Regions from separate parts of the Xanthomonas sp. CFBP 8152 genome, predicted to be linked through region 1. Evidence: predicted binding sites of a transcription regulator. Region 1 holds the regulator's gene; each other region holds the start of a gene.
The links. Region 1 encodes FliA, which starts transcription of late flagellar genes. Its sites were predicted from a motif close to TAAAGTTTNNCNNNCNNNGGCCGATAA; they were not measured.
Positions count from the first base shown of each region.

Region 2: FHT09_RS03085 (methyl-accepting chemotaxis protein) is a predicted target of FliA. The motif match lies at 1,373-1,399, and genes of this name have one in related genera.
Region 3: FHT09_RS11640 (HD-GYP domain-containing protein) is a predicted target of FliA. The motif match lies at 2,574-2,600, and genes of this name have one in related genera.

Region 1 is NZ_JACHNO010000005.1:166,242-170,963, reverse strand. It holds gene FHT09_RS17920 (chemotaxis protein CheA) at 1-605, opposite strand, end outside; gene FHT09_RS17915 (protein phosphatase CheZ) at 608-1,234, opposite strand; gene cheY (chemotaxis response regulator CheY) at 1,234-1,626, opposite strand; gene FHT09_RS17905 (RNA polymerase sigma factor FliA) at 1,649-2,413, opposite strand; gene FHT09_RS17900 (MinD/ParA family protein) at 2,410-3,294, opposite strand; gene flhF (flagellar biosynthesis protein FlhF) at 3,281-4,722, opposite strand, start outside.
Region 2 is NZ_JACHNO010000001.1:739,829-744,550, reverse strand. It holds gene FHT09_RS03090 (membrane-bound PQQ-dependent dehydrogenase, glucose/quinate/shikimate family) at 1-863, shown strand, start outside; gene FHT09_RS03085 (methyl-accepting chemotaxis protein) at 1,465-3,330, shown strand; gene FHT09_RS03080 (thiol-disulfide oxidoreductase DCC family protein) at 3,444-3,839, opposite strand; gene FHT09_RS03075 (DUF4166 domain-containing protein) at 3,940-4,464, opposite strand; gene pgeF (peptidoglycan editing factor PgeF) at 4,467-4,722, opposite strand, start outside.
Region 3 is NZ_JACHNO010000002.1:932,072-936,793, reverse strand. It holds gene FHT09_RS11655 (cellulase family glycosylhydrolase) at 1-571, shown strand, start outside; gene FHT09_RS11650 (YkgJ family cysteine cluster protein) at 617-883, shown strand; gene FHT09_RS11645 (gamma carbonic anhydrase family protein) at 1,109-1,654, opposite strand; gene FHT09_RS11640 (HD-GYP domain-containing protein) at 2,664-3,908, shown strand; gene FHT09_RS11635 (MarR family transcriptional regulator) at 4,505-4,722, shown strand, end outside.

The DNA.
Region 1 (4,722 bases):
CGGGTGCGCAGGGTCTTGAGGCGATTGCGCGACAGCACCAGTTCGCCGATCAGGTTGACGATGGCATCCAGGCGCTTGGTGTCCACGCGCACGGTCTGCTCGGCGTCGGCTCCCTTGGCCGCCGCCTTGGGCGCGGCCTTGGCGCCGGGCGCAGCGGCGCCATGTGCGTCGTCGGGTGCGGGCGCTGCGGCGGCGGCCTTGGGCGCGGCCTTGACCGCCGGCGGGCCGCTCTTGGCATCGAACTGCGCAATCAGCGAGGCCGGTGCATGCGGCACGGCTTCGCCCGAGCCCATTGCATCCAGCATGGCCTGCAGGTAATCCAGCGACTGCTGCGCGGCATCGAAGTGATGCGCCTGCAACACTGCCTGGCCGGAGCGCGCCATGCCCAGGGTTTCCTCGGCGGCGTGGCAGAGCTCGACCATGGGCTTGATCGCCAGAAAGCCGGCGCCGCCCTTGAGCGTGTGAAAGCCGCGGAATACCGCATTGAGCTGATCGGCTTCGTCCGGTGCCTGCTCCAGCGACACCAGCTGTTCGCCGAGGCGATCCAGGATTTCCTGGGCCTCGACGATGAAATCGGCAGCAATATCGTCTGGAACAGCACTCATGGTTACAGCCCCAATCCGGACAGCAGGTCATCGGCGTCGTCCTGCGACACCGCGTGACGGTCCAGGCCCTTGACTGCAGGACCGGCAAGACCGCCGTCGTCTTTCTTCGGCTCTGGATTCTTCGGCGGCAGGCCGAGCGCACCGAAACCCTCGTGCACGCGCCGGACGATGCCGGCCACGCGCCGGATGATCTGCCCACTCAGGTCCTGGTAGCTCTGCGCCAGCGACAGCTCGGTCAGGTTGTGGCGCATCTTGTCCATCAGCGCGCCCTGGTCCTGATTCAGACCGCCGTCGCGTAGCTGGTTGGCCAGCTCACGGCATTCCTCGACCAGATCCAGCGTGCGATGGCTGGCCTTCTCGGTCATTTCCACCACGTGGTCCAGGCGCGAGCAGGCATCGTCCAGCTCGCCGGCCTCTTCGGGCACGGTGGGCAACTCGCCCAGCGCCTGACCGAGTTCGCGCGCGAGCCGGCTCAGGCCCTGCATCATCGGGCGCGTGCGCAGGGCGGCGAGGTGGTCGACCTCGCGCTTCCACGCAGCTTCGTCACCGCTTTCCAGTGCATCGAGCGCGCCCTGCAGGCGGTCGATCAACGCGGCGCGTTCGGCATTGGTGTCCACGGTGACGTTCATCAGGCGGTCGCCGCCAGACGTTCGAATACCTTGCCCAGTTTCTCTTCCAGCGTCTGCGCGGTGAACGGCTTGATGATGTAGCCGTTCACGCCGCACTGGGCCGCTTCGATGATCTGCTCGCGCTTGGCTTCGGCAGTCACCATCATCACCGGCAGGTGCTTGAGCTTGGCGTCGGCGCGGATGTTGCGCAGCAGGTCGATGCCGGTCATGCCAGGCATGTTCCAGTCGGTGACCACGAAATCGAACGGGCCGGACCGCAACGCAGCCAACGCGCTGTTGCCGTCTTCGGCCTCTGCGGTATTGGTGAAGCCAAGATCGCCCAACAGATTCTTGACGATGCGTCGCATCGTCGAGAAGTCGTCCACGATCAAAATCCGCATGTTCTTGTTCACATCAAGCTCCTAACACGAAAAATTATTCGTCAATTTCGACACCGGCGTCGGCCAGTTCGAAGACCTTGAGGCGGCCGCGCAGACGTACCACCGCCTGGCCATGGATCTGGCAGACGCGCGATTCGCTGACACCGAGCACGGCGCCGATTTCTTTCAGGTTCAATTCCTGTTCGTAGTAGAGCGACAGCACCAGCTGCTCGCGCTCGGGCAACTGGCCGATCGCCTTGCCCAGCTCGCGGCCGAATTCGCCACGCTCCATCATCTGCTGCGGATTGGGGCCACCCTTGGCGGTGGTGTCCAGCTCGCCATGATCCTCGATCCGCGACTCCAGGCTCAGCACCTGGCCGCGGGCGGCATCTTCCATCAGACGCAGGTAATCGGGCAGCGGTATTTCCATCGCGGCGGCCACTTCGGTGGCAGCGGCGGCGCGGCCGGTGTGCTGTTCGATCTTGCGGACGGCAGCGGCAGCGTCGCGTGCGCGACGGTGCACCGACCGCGGTACCCAGTCGCCCCGGCGGATCTCGTCGATCATCGAGCCACGGATGCGGATCGAGGCATAGGTCTCGAACGAGGCGCCCTGCTCTGAGTCGTAACTGCGCGAGGCTTCGATCAGGCCGATCATGCCGGCCTGGATCAGATCGTCCACTTCCACGCTCGCCGGCAGGCGCGCGGCCAGATGGTGGGCGATGCGGCGCACCAGGTCGGCGTGTTGGGTGACGATATCGTTGGCGTTGTTGCGCTGCACGGCGCGGTACTGCGCGCTGGCTGTTGCGGTGGCGGTGCTCATGCGGCCACTCCCCGTTGGATGATGCGTTCGACGAAGAACTCGACATTGCCGCGCGGCACCGTGGGGGCCTGCCAGCGCGAGGTACGGCGAGCGATTTCTGCGATGGCCTGCGCCGACGGACTGGCGGGGTAGGCCTTGATGACCGGTTGCTGGCGCTGCACCGACAGACGCAACCAATCGTCCTGCGGCACGTGGCCGAGGTAGTTCAGCGACACGTCGCCGAGGAACTTTTCGCACACCCGCGACAGCTTGTCGTACAGCAGGCGGCCTTCGTTGGGGTCGCGCACCATGTTGGCGATGATCTGCAGGCGGTCCACGCCACGCTCGCGCGAGAGCACCTTGATCAGCGCGTAGGCGTCGGTGATGGAGGCCGGTTCGTCGCAGACCACCACCACGGTGTCCTGCGCGGCCTGGCAGAAGGTCAGCACGCTGTCGGTGATGCCGGCGGCGGTGTCGATGACCATCACGTCCAGGTCGCGTTCCAGTTCGGAGAACACGTTGACCAGGCCGATGTGCTGGGCGGGGGCCAGTTCGGCCATATGGCGGCGACCGGAAGCGGCCGGGACCACCAGCACGCCGCCGGGGCCTTCGATGATCACTTCATCCAGCGTGCAGCGGCCGGCGATCAGGTCGGCCAGGGTGTACTTGGGCGACAGGCCCAGCACCACGTCCAGGTTGGCCAGGCCCAGGTCGGCATCCAGCAGCAGGGTGCGCTTGCCCATGTCGGCCAAGGCCACGGCAAGGTTGGCGGAGATGTTGGTTTTCCCCACGCCGCCCTTGCCGCCGGTCACGGCGATGGTGCGCACCGGGCCCAGGGGCTCGGGACGGGTCGCCGACAGGGGGAAGGCGTTGGTCAGCTTGGCGTATTCACGCGACTGCATGGTTGTGCTCCGGAGTACAGGGCTTATCGGCAGCGCGCCGCAAATCTTCAAGGCGAAGAACGAGACTGGCGGCATTGGCGCGGTGCAGGTCGTCGGGGACCCGCTGTCCGTCAGTCACCCAGGTGATGGGCATTTGGTGATCGACGACGACCGACAGCGCACTACCGAAGCGGCCGGTCTCGTCAAGTTTGGTCAGCACCACGCCCTGGGGCTTGGCGTGGGCGAAGCGGCGCACGACCTCGTCGAGGTCGGAAAAGTGCGCGTTGGCAGGCAACACCAGCAGCGAGGTGACCTGGTGCGCGGCGCGCAGCCAGTTCAGCTGCGCGGCCAGGGCGCGGTCGCGCTGGCCCATGCCGGCGGTGTCGATCAGCACCAGCTTGTAGTCGCGCAGGCGCTCGAGCAGTTCCAGCAGGCTCCCGGCGCTGTCGGCCTCGTGCACGGCGATGCCGAGCTGACGGCCGTAGCTGTGCAGCTGCTCGCGGCCGCCGACGCGCTGGGTGTCGGTGGTGACCAGGGCCACGTCGCGCGGGGCGTGCTGGGCGGCGAAGCGCTGGGCGAGCTTGGCGATGGTGGTGGTCTTGCCGGCGCCGGTCGGGCCGACCAGGGCGATCACGCCGCCGCGTTCCAGCGGGTCGACCGGGGCCACCGGCAGGCGCTTGGACAGCAGCCCCAGCATCAGCCCGCGGCCGCGGTGCAATTCGGTATCGGCCGGGATCTGCAGTGCCACGTCGCGGATCAGGCCGGCGTCGAAGCCGTAGTCGTCCATCAGTTCCAGGGCCTGCGCACGCACCGGTGAGCCACGCAGGCGCTCGTCGGTGAGGCGGTTCATTTCGCGCTCGATCATCTGCCGCATCAGCGCCAGCTCGCCGCGCAGCTGCTTGAGTTCTTCATCGTTCTGCGGCGCCGGGGCGGCGGCGACCGGCACCGCGGCCAGGGCCGGCGGGGCGACCACCAGCGGCGGCAACGCGGCCGGCGGCAGGATCTGCGGCAGCGCGTCCAGGTCGAAGTCGGCCTCGTCGGCCAGCGCGTCCTCGTCCTGGTCGTAGCCGGCCAGCGCAGGGGCAGCGGCGGCGGCCATGATCGGGGTCGGCGCCTGCACCGGCGCGGCCTGCACGGCAGCGCGTGGTACCGGGGCGGTGGTCAGGAAGTCGGCGAACAGTTGTTCCGGCACGGCCGACAACGCATGGTCCTGACGCGGCGCGGCGGAGACTGCGACCGCACGGGCCAGGGCCTGGGCGGCGGGCGAGGGGACGGTGGCGCTACGCACCGGCACGGCGACCGGGGCCTGGCGCGGCACGTTGACCGGCTGGCGCAGCGCCATTGCGGCGATCATGTCTTCGGCGGCGCTGGCAACGCGCTGGCGCTGGCTCGTGCCGGCATCGGCGGCCGGCTTCAGCGGTGCGTGGACCGGTGCGGCGGCGACTTGTG
Region 2 (4,722 bases), on a different contig from region 1:
ACGGCGACTGGACCGCGGCCACGCAGCCGATCTCGCCGGGCATGCCCAATACCGTGGGCGCACCGAGCCGCGAGTACGAGACCATCGTCGAGTCCGACGCCTGGGGCATGACCCCGTTCGATCAGCTGGCCTGCCGTATCCAGTTCAAGCAGCTGCGCTATGAGGGCATGTTCACCCCGCCGACCCTGCAGGGCTCGCTGGCCTTCACCGGCAACCACGGCGGCATCAACTGGGGCGGCGTGTCGGTCGATCTGCAGCGCGGCATCATGGTGATGAACAGCAATCGCCTGCCCTACACCCTGCAGGTCTACACCCGCGAAAAGATGGACGAACTGGGCGTGGTGTCGGTGTTCGACGGCAAGAGCAAGACGCCCGGCTACATGGCGCAGAAGGGTCTGGCCTACGGCGCCCGCAAGGAGCCGTGGATGTCGCCGCTCAACACGCCGTGCGTGGCACCGCCGTGGGGCTACATCTCCGGCGTGGACCTGCGCACGCAGCAGGTGATCTGGCGGCGTCCGCTGGGCACCGGTTACGACCAGGGCCCGATGGGTATCCCGTCCAAGACCAAGTTCGAGATCGGCACGCCCAACAACAGCGGCTCGCTGGCCACCGCCGGCGGCGTGACCTTCATCGGCGCGACCCTGGACGACTTCATGCGCGGCTTCGATACCCGCACCGGCAAGCAGGTCTGGGAGACCCGCGTGCCGGCCGGCCCGCAGGCCGCCCCGCTGAGCTACACCATCGACGGCAAGCAGTACATCGTGGCCGCAGTGGGTGGCCACGACCGCATGGAAACCAAGTCGGGTGACAGCGTCATCGCCTGGGCGCTGCCCGACGACGCAGGCGCCAAGCCGGCGAAGTAAGCCGACGCGGCGTCAGCAAGTTCTGCATCGATAGACCGGTCATCGCGAGATGGCCGGTTTTTTTTTTGGGATTCGGGATTCGGGATTCGGGAATGGGGAATGGGGAATGGGGAATGGGGAATCGGGAATCGGGAATCAGGAATGGAAAAGCGCTTTTCTGTTGCCGTCCGGGTTGGGCTGGATCGGTGGTGCGCCGGATTCCCGATTGCCCATTCCCGATTCCCCATTCCCGATTCCCTATTCCGCGCTCTTCGTGGCGTCGCACGGATGGCGCTGCCGGCGCGTCTTGGCCGGGTGCACGCGATCGGATCGCGTGGGGTGGCGGCCCGCGAAGTGCCTGCGGGATCTATCCATACTTCACTCAGAATTTACAATTGCGAGGCCGGCGTGCAGGTGCAAAAGACGGTGTCGCGGTGCGCTTAGCTGCTCTGAAGCCGCTTCCAAATCAAACACATCGGCATTTCAGGGATCCGGCCCGACAGATTCCGACGAACGGCGATTTCACGCCGTCATGATTCGGGCTGGAGCGCCGATACCCATGGAACCCCACGCAGTGCAGGACAGCGCTCCCCACTTCGAATCACGCAGTTGGACTCAGCCTATGTCGCCCTCACACGATGCCACCGCCGTCTGCCGCCCGCGCCCCGGCCGGAACCTTGCGCGTGCCACGACCGCATGGCTGCCTGCCGTCGCACAGATCGGGCTGCTGGTCCTGCTGACCCTGTACGCCGCAACGTTGCTGCCCGGCGGTCTCTGGGGCGGGTTGGGTCGCTTGCTACCGGCGCCGCTGGTGCTGGGCGCGGCAAGCGCCGGGCTGTGGTGGTGGCCGCGCCGTCGCAACGTCGCGCAACTGCAACAGATCCTCGGCACGGTGACGGCCATCGGTGACGGGCGCTTCCAGCGTCTGGATCTGCGCCATGCCTCCGGCGAGCTCGCGCCGGTGCTGCACGCCCTGCAGGCAACCCAGGACAAGCTGGGCATCCACATCGATGTGATGGAACAGGGCCTGCGCCATGGGCAGTTCGTGATCAAGGCGCTGGACGATCTGGACACCATGATCCGCATCGCCGACGACGACGGCCAAGTGCTATTTGCCAACCGCAAACTGCTCGCGATGCTCAAGCTGATCGAGCCGGATGTGCAGAGCTTTCGCCCCGGCTTCCATGCCGATGGCTTCGTCGGCGGCAGCATCGGCGACATCTATCCTGACAGCCAGGCCGCGATCGACCGCATGCGCGCATTGACCACCTCCGGGGCGGTGCGCGCGCCCTTCTTTGGCCGCCAGATCGACTTCGTCTACAGCCCGATCATCGCCGCCGACGGCACCAAGCTGGGCACCATCGCGCAATGGATGGACGTCACCGCACAGGTCAACGCCGAGCAAGCGCTGATCCAGATCATCGATGCCGCCGCGGCCGGCGATTTCAGCCGACGCATGCAGATCGACGGCATGGACGGCGTGTTGCGGGCGCTGGCCCAGGGCATCAACCGCATCTACGACTCGGTGGAAATCCACCTGGCGGCGCTGGCACGCGTGATCGGCGCCATGGCAGAAGGCGACCTCACCCAGCGGGTGGACGGCGATGCGCACGGCATCTTTGCGCGTCTGCGCGACGACACCAACCAGACCGTGACCCGGCTGACCGAGATTATCGGCGGCATCCAGGTCGCGTCGGACACGATCCGCCGCGCGGCGGTGGACATCGCCGCCGGCAACACCGACCTGTCCGAGCGCACCGAGCAACAGGCGGCCAATCTGGAAGAAACCGCCAGCTCCATGGAAGAACTCACCTCCACCGTGAAGCAGAACGCCGACAGCGCGCTGCAGGCCAATCGGCTGGTGGTGGGCACCGGCGAAGTCGCGCACAACGGCGGCCAGGTGATGGACGATGTGGTGTCCACCATGGGGCAGATCAGCACCGCCTCGCACAAGATCGGCGAGATCATCGGCGTCATCGACGGCATTGCCTTCCAGACCAGTATCCTGGCGCTCAATGCTGCGGTGGAAGCCGCCCGCGCCGGCGAACAGGGCCGCGGCTTTGCGGTGGTCGCCTCGGAAGTGCGCGCCCTGGCGCAGCGCTCGGCCGATGCGGCCAGGGAGATCAAGACGCTGATCGCCGACTCCACCGGCAAGGTCGAGCGGGGCTCGGGCCTGGTGCATCGCGCCGGCGCGACCATGCGCGAGATCGTCGGCTCGGTCAAACGCGTCACCGACATCATGAGCGAAATCACCGCCGCCAGCGCCGAACAATCCAGCGGCATCGAACAGGTCAACCGCACCGTCGCGCAACTGGACGAAGTCACCCAACGCAACGCCGCGCTGGTGCAAGAAGCCACTGCCGCTGCGCGCAGCCTGGAAGAGCAGGCCGTGGAGCTGGCCGATGCAGTGTCGATCTTCCGCCTGCAGCCTGCGCACAGGGGCGAACAGAAGCTAGCGCGCGCAAGCTTCAAAAACGCGGCCGCGTAAGCCGCCGGCACCCCGAATCACGAAATTACCGTAGGAGCGCACCCGGGCGCGACGAAGCCTTCCCGGTAACGCCGCATCGCGCCCAGGTGCGCTCCTGCGTCGGGCGGTGGGCGCTAGTCCAGAAACCGCTCGCGCTGCTCTGGGTTCGGCAGCATGCAATGGTCAGTGCGACCGAACCAGCGGTAACGATTGCGTGCGATCAGGCGATAGCCGATGTCGCGCACGCTGCGCGGCACAACGCGCAGCACCGTGACCAGCCGCCAGAAGCCGCCCAGGCCGACCAGCACCCGCACGATCGCATCGCTGTCGGTCCACGCACCGCGGTCATCCACCAGCAGAAACGACAACGGGTCGTCCGGATCCAGGCCATGCTGCTGCAACAGCGCGCGCCCGGCCTGGCCCTGCATTGCGGCAAAGCGATAACGCCCGCGTCGATCGTGGCGCAGTAGGAACCCGACCCAGCCATTGCACAGCAGGCACACGCCATCGAACACGATGCTCGCGGGCACCGCGCGTGGCTGACGAGCAGGCGGCTCCACGCGAGACGGCTTCGAGTGAGCAGGCTCCAACTGGGACGGCTCCAGCCCAGACACGTCAGCGAGCGCTGGATCAGCGCGGTTCAAGCCAGCCCTCGTAGCGAATGAACGGGCCGACCAGCGGCAAGTGCACGTCGACCAGGAATCCGTAACGCCCGGCGTCGGCATGCTCGCGGCACCGCACCTGCTCGAACCAGCACGCGGGCAACGGGATCCAGCCCAATGCCCACACGCGTGTGGCCTGCCAGTACAGCGATTGCGCATCGGCGCGTAACGCGAATTCGAACCGCACCGCGCCCAACTGTTCGCGCAAGCCAGTGCCATCGCGCCATAGGCGCGAATGCATCGGCAGGCCGCCAAACCGCCGATGCCAGCGCTCGCCGGTCGCGTCGGCAAGAAACTCCACTTCGACCTCCACCTCGCCACTGCGCGGCAACCGGCTCAGCAACGCCAGCAACGGGACCAGCGCATGCATGCCGCGTTGAATCTTTGCCCGTCCCACGAAGATCTGACGCTGCTGCACCGAATGCAGCGCGCGCACCGGCGCAGGCAGCCGCGCAAACGCGTCCTGCCCCAGCACCTGCGCGAACAACGGCATGCTCAGGGCGCGATCCAGGCCAGCGTGGCCATGCGTCCGCTGCGGCGGTCGCGACGATGCGAGAAGAAGCGTTCCGGCTCGGAAATGGTGCACAGCCCGCCGCCGTGGATGGCGCTGGCCGGTACACCCGCATGCTGCAGGCGCTGACGCGCCAAGGCATACAGGTCCACCCGCCAATGCCCCGGGCGGGTCGCAACGAATGCGCGTTGCGCCTGCGCATCGTGCGCGACAAAGGCGTCGAACACGTCTTCACCGATT
Region 3 (4,722 bases), on a different contig from region 1:
GCTGTCGATGGCGGCGCACTGGCAGAACACCGCCACCGCGTGCTGCAAGACCATCATCGATCGCGACCGCGACCACTTCGTGTTCGTGTGCGGCAACGGCTATGCCAGTGCCCGGCTCTGGCAGAAGGATTCGATGGGCCTGTTCGACATCCCCGATCCCTACAACCGCATCGTCTACGAAGCGCACAACTATCTGGACAACAACGGGGCTGGCGGCGGCAACTGGGTCGGACCGGGCGGGCGCAACGAAGTGATCCAGCCCGATACCGGCATCACGATGGTGACGCCCTTCATCGACGCCCTGCGGGATGCCGGCAAGCGCGGTTATCTCGGCGAGCACGGCTACCCGGCCGGCAACCGCAGCGCGGAGGTCGCCACCACGCGCATGCTGGCCCATCTGCAGGCGAACAATATCCCCAGCACGCAATGGTGCTTCGGCCCCGGCTGGCCGGATGACGACGTGCTCGGCATGAGCCGCGACGTGGGCGCAGACATCCAGGCCAAGAGCAATCTCGCTGCCGTGCAGGCCTTTTTCGACGTGCGCCTGTCCAGCTACATCCCGCCGCGCTAGCCACGCTGCCGCTGCCGGCAGGTGGCGGCGGTTTACACTGGCGGCATGCGCAAGAACATCCCGTGCCGCGCCGGCTGCGCGGCCTGCTGCATCGCGCCGTCGATCAGTTCGGCCATCCCCGGCATGCCGCAAGGCAAGCCGGCCGGCGTACCCTGCGTGCAGCTCGACGGCCAGGGCCGTTGTCGCCTGTTCGGGTTGCCGACGCGGCCGGCGGTGTGCGCCAGCCTGCGTCCGTCCGAGGACATGTGCGGTGCATCGCGCGCCCAGGCGCTGGCCACGTTGACGGCACTGGAGCATGCCACGCGGCCGTGAGCCGCGGCAGGTCACCGGCGCCCCTGACTGGCGCCACGTGAATTGCGCCTGGCTGCGGGTCCGCGCTGCCAGGGCGGCGCGGCCTGCCACGTGTTCCTGCCGTCACCTCTGCCCGCCTGCGTGCCCGCCGCGTCATGCAAGGGGCGTATGCGGCAGGCGCATGGCGGCGCATCCGTATCGCACGATGCCGATGCCGGTCTGCAGCCGTAGCGCAGGGACAAGGATTCAGTCGGTGCTGGAGAGGCCCAGGTACTGGTCCTTGAGCCGCACATAATGCTGCGCCGAATAATGCAGGCTCTCGATTTCCTTGTCGCTGAGCGTGCGGGCCAGCCGTGCGGGATTGCCCAGCCACAACTCGCCTTCGCCGACGATCTTGCCCGGGCCGACGACCGCCCCGGCGCCGACAAAGCCGTAGCGCTTGACGGTGGCGCCGTCGAGCACGCAGGCGCCCATGCCGATCAGGCACAGGTCTTCGATGCTGCAGGCATGCAGGATGGTGCCGTGGCCGACCGTGACGTCGGCGCCGATCACGGTCGGGTAGCCGGCCTTGTTGAACGGGCTGTGGTGGCTGACGTGGATGATGGTGCCGTCCTGCACGTTGGTGCGTGCGCCGATCTGCACATGATTGACGTCGCCGCGAATCACCGTGCCCGGCCACACCGACACGTCATCGCCCAGGCTCACCTTGCCGATGATGGTGCAGGCAGGATCGACATAGACGCGTGCGCCCAGTTGCGGGGTATGTTCCAGGAACGAGCGAATCGGGGTCACGATGATCTCCGGCATGTCGGCGGGCCGCCCGGTGCGGGGCACTGCCTGCATGATAGCGGGCGAGCGCCGGCACGCGGGAGGCGCTGGCGTGGCAGTGGAACCATCTGGCTGTGGCCCTGCATGACGCAGCGGCCCAGCATGCTGGAACAGCCGGCTCCAGAATATGTGAGGCTACGCCTGCACTTTCGCTGCAGCTTCGAATGGATCGCGTTGCAGCACTGCGCGCGTGGCGGTTTGCAGTCATACGCATCCAGCGGCGTTCAACGCACTGCCGCCAACAGTTATATGCCGTTGAACGACGCGCAAGGTCGATCGCTTCCGCGCAGGCAATGCGCACACCGCAAATGCCGCTGCGCAGACAGGTCGACGAATGCGTGGAGAGCCGGGCGAAGCGCTCTGCCGGCTTGCCCGACAAGCGCACAGCCATGCATGCCGCTGTCTTGAACGCCCCTGCGATCGGCCTAGAGTGCCGGTGCGGTTTTGCAAGACGGTGGTCGTTGTTGCGTTGCAGTGCCGATGCACTGTCGAAGGCCGTCGCAGTTGCGAGCGTGCTTGCGTCTTGATCGTGGTGGCGCTGCGTGGTCGCGTGGTCACGCGTGAGGCTGCCAATGCCGTTGCGCTTCCTGCACCAGCATCATCCGTTGACCCAGCGCGCCATGACACCTGCAAGTTCGTGCTGGAGTGCATCACGCCGTTTCAAGTAGAGAATGGGCGATCGGGGTGGGCCGCTTCGGCGCGATCGCCTCGCCGCTGTGCGGGGGGCGTACTGGTGGACGCTGGCCGGTTGCCGGCGGCCCCGGATCTGGCCTGCAGTGTGTCGCCGATGCGTGCGGCCATCGCCGTGTCGGGTATGCGCCAGCCGGTGCGCTGAACTGCTCGGCCGGCGGTCGTCGCATGGCGCTAGCGAAGTCGCCCTTACCAAAGAAATCCCGCGCACTGCCGATAACCCGACAGACCCTCCATCGTCATGGCGGGCTCTTCCGCGGACCCTTTGCAGATCAGCGCCGGCATGCTCAGAACCATCGACTCAGATCAACTCCGCCCCGGCATGTATGTCTACAAGCTGCTGGGCGCGTGGGTGCACCATCCGTTCTGGAAGACCTCGTTCCTGGTCGATTCGGATGACGTGGACAAGATCCATGGCAGCCGGATCGAGCAACTGGTGATCGACACCGCGCGTGGGCTGGACCTGGACACGGCAGCGCCGGGCGCACCCGATCCGCAGCCTGAGCCGGAGCAACCGCCGCCGCCGGCACCGGAACCCCCCGAGCCGGCCCCCACCGCGCGCACCGCGCGAACCAATAGCGTCACCGCACAGGTCGGTATCGAGTCCGAAGTGGTGCGCGCGCGCAAGATCTTCGAAGACGGCCGCGACATGGTCGAGGCGATGTTCCGCGATGTGCGGCTGGGACGCACCGTCGACACCGAGGCGGCGATGCCGCTGGTGGAAGCCATCAACGATTCGGTCTTGCGGCATCCGCAGGCCTTGATCAGCGTGGCAAGGCTCAAGACCGCCGACGACTACACCTATCTGCATTCGATGGCCGTGGCCGGCCTGATGAGCGGGCTGGCGCGTCAGCTCGGTCTGCCCGAAGGGCAGGTCGTCGAGGCGGCCATGGGCGGCCTGCTGCACGACATGGGCAAGGCGGTGACGCCGCTGGACATCCTCAACAAGCCCGGCAAGCTCACCGACGAAGAAATGGAGATCATGCGCCAGCACCCGCTGGACGGTCATCGCCTGCTGGTGGCCGGCGGCGTGCAGAACGCGGTGGTGCTGGAGATCGCGCTGCACCATCACGAAAAAATGGACGGCAGCGGCTATCCGAACCGGTTGGCGGGCGAGAACATCGCGCTGATGTCGCGGATGGGCGCGGTGTGCGATGTGTACGACGCCATCAGTTCGGACCGTCCCTACAAGCGTGGTTGGGATCCGGCCGAATCGCTCAAGCGCATGGCGTCGTGGCAGGGACATTTCGATCCGGCAGTGTTCCAGGCCTTCGTACGCCGGCTGGGGATCTATCCGGTCGGCTCGTTGGTGCGGCTGGAGTCGCAGAAACTGGCAGTGGTGATCGAGCAGACCCCCGATGCGCTGCTCAAGCCCAGGGTGCGCGTGTTCTATTCGGCCAAGCTGCGTAGCCATGTGCTGGTGCAGGACATCGACTTGTCGCGCCCGGACTGCCAGGACCGCATCGCGCAGATGGAAAGCCCCACCGACTGGGGTTTCCGCGATCTTGAGAAGCTCTGGCTGCCGTAATCCGTAGTCCGTAATCCGCTGGCCACAGGCCGCGCGCATGCACGCGGCCTACCTGGCGCGGAGATGCGCTGGGCGAGTGGGCTGGGTCCGCAGGCGTCCTCTGGCGACGGCGGCAGCCTTGCCGTCGTAATTGCCACCATCGCTGCCAGGCCCGGCATACCCCGCGCGCACCTGTGCCAGGCTCGCCGGTCACAGGCGGTTGCCGCCACGCCCGCCACGCCCGCCACGCCCATCGGCCCACCTGGTCAACCTGGCGAGCACGACCATGTTGCGCTGCAGCTTGGCAATATAGTTATGATACATAACTATTGTGCAACGCAATCACCTGCCGGCCCCGGACCCCATGCCTCAGCTCTGCCTGGATGACCGTCGCTTCCCACACCTGCCTGCCGTCGCATGCGGCCGCCATGTGCAAGCGCCGGACTGGCGTCAGCCTGTGGCGGCCTGCCTGCACGGCGGTGCCACGCGGTTGGCGGCCACGCCCACATCGGCATGCCTGCGCGCGTCTACAATGCAGCTCATGCCGCGGATCGGCGTTGCGGGCGGCGAGCGTTGCGCGCACCGGTTCGTCCGTTGTCTTCGTTGCGAGAACCGTCATGTCCGTCACTGCCACTGCCACTGCCGCATCGCTGCAGGATGCCGTCACCACGGTGGATCAGGCACGCCTGCTGCGGCTGCTGGGCTACCGCATCACCCGCACCGAGTTGCTGGTACGGCGGATGTTTCAGGACTGCGTGGCTGCGTTCGATCTCAAGCCGGTCGACTTCTCGCTGCTGATGCTGGTGGACGGCAACCCAGGCATCAACCAGCGCCA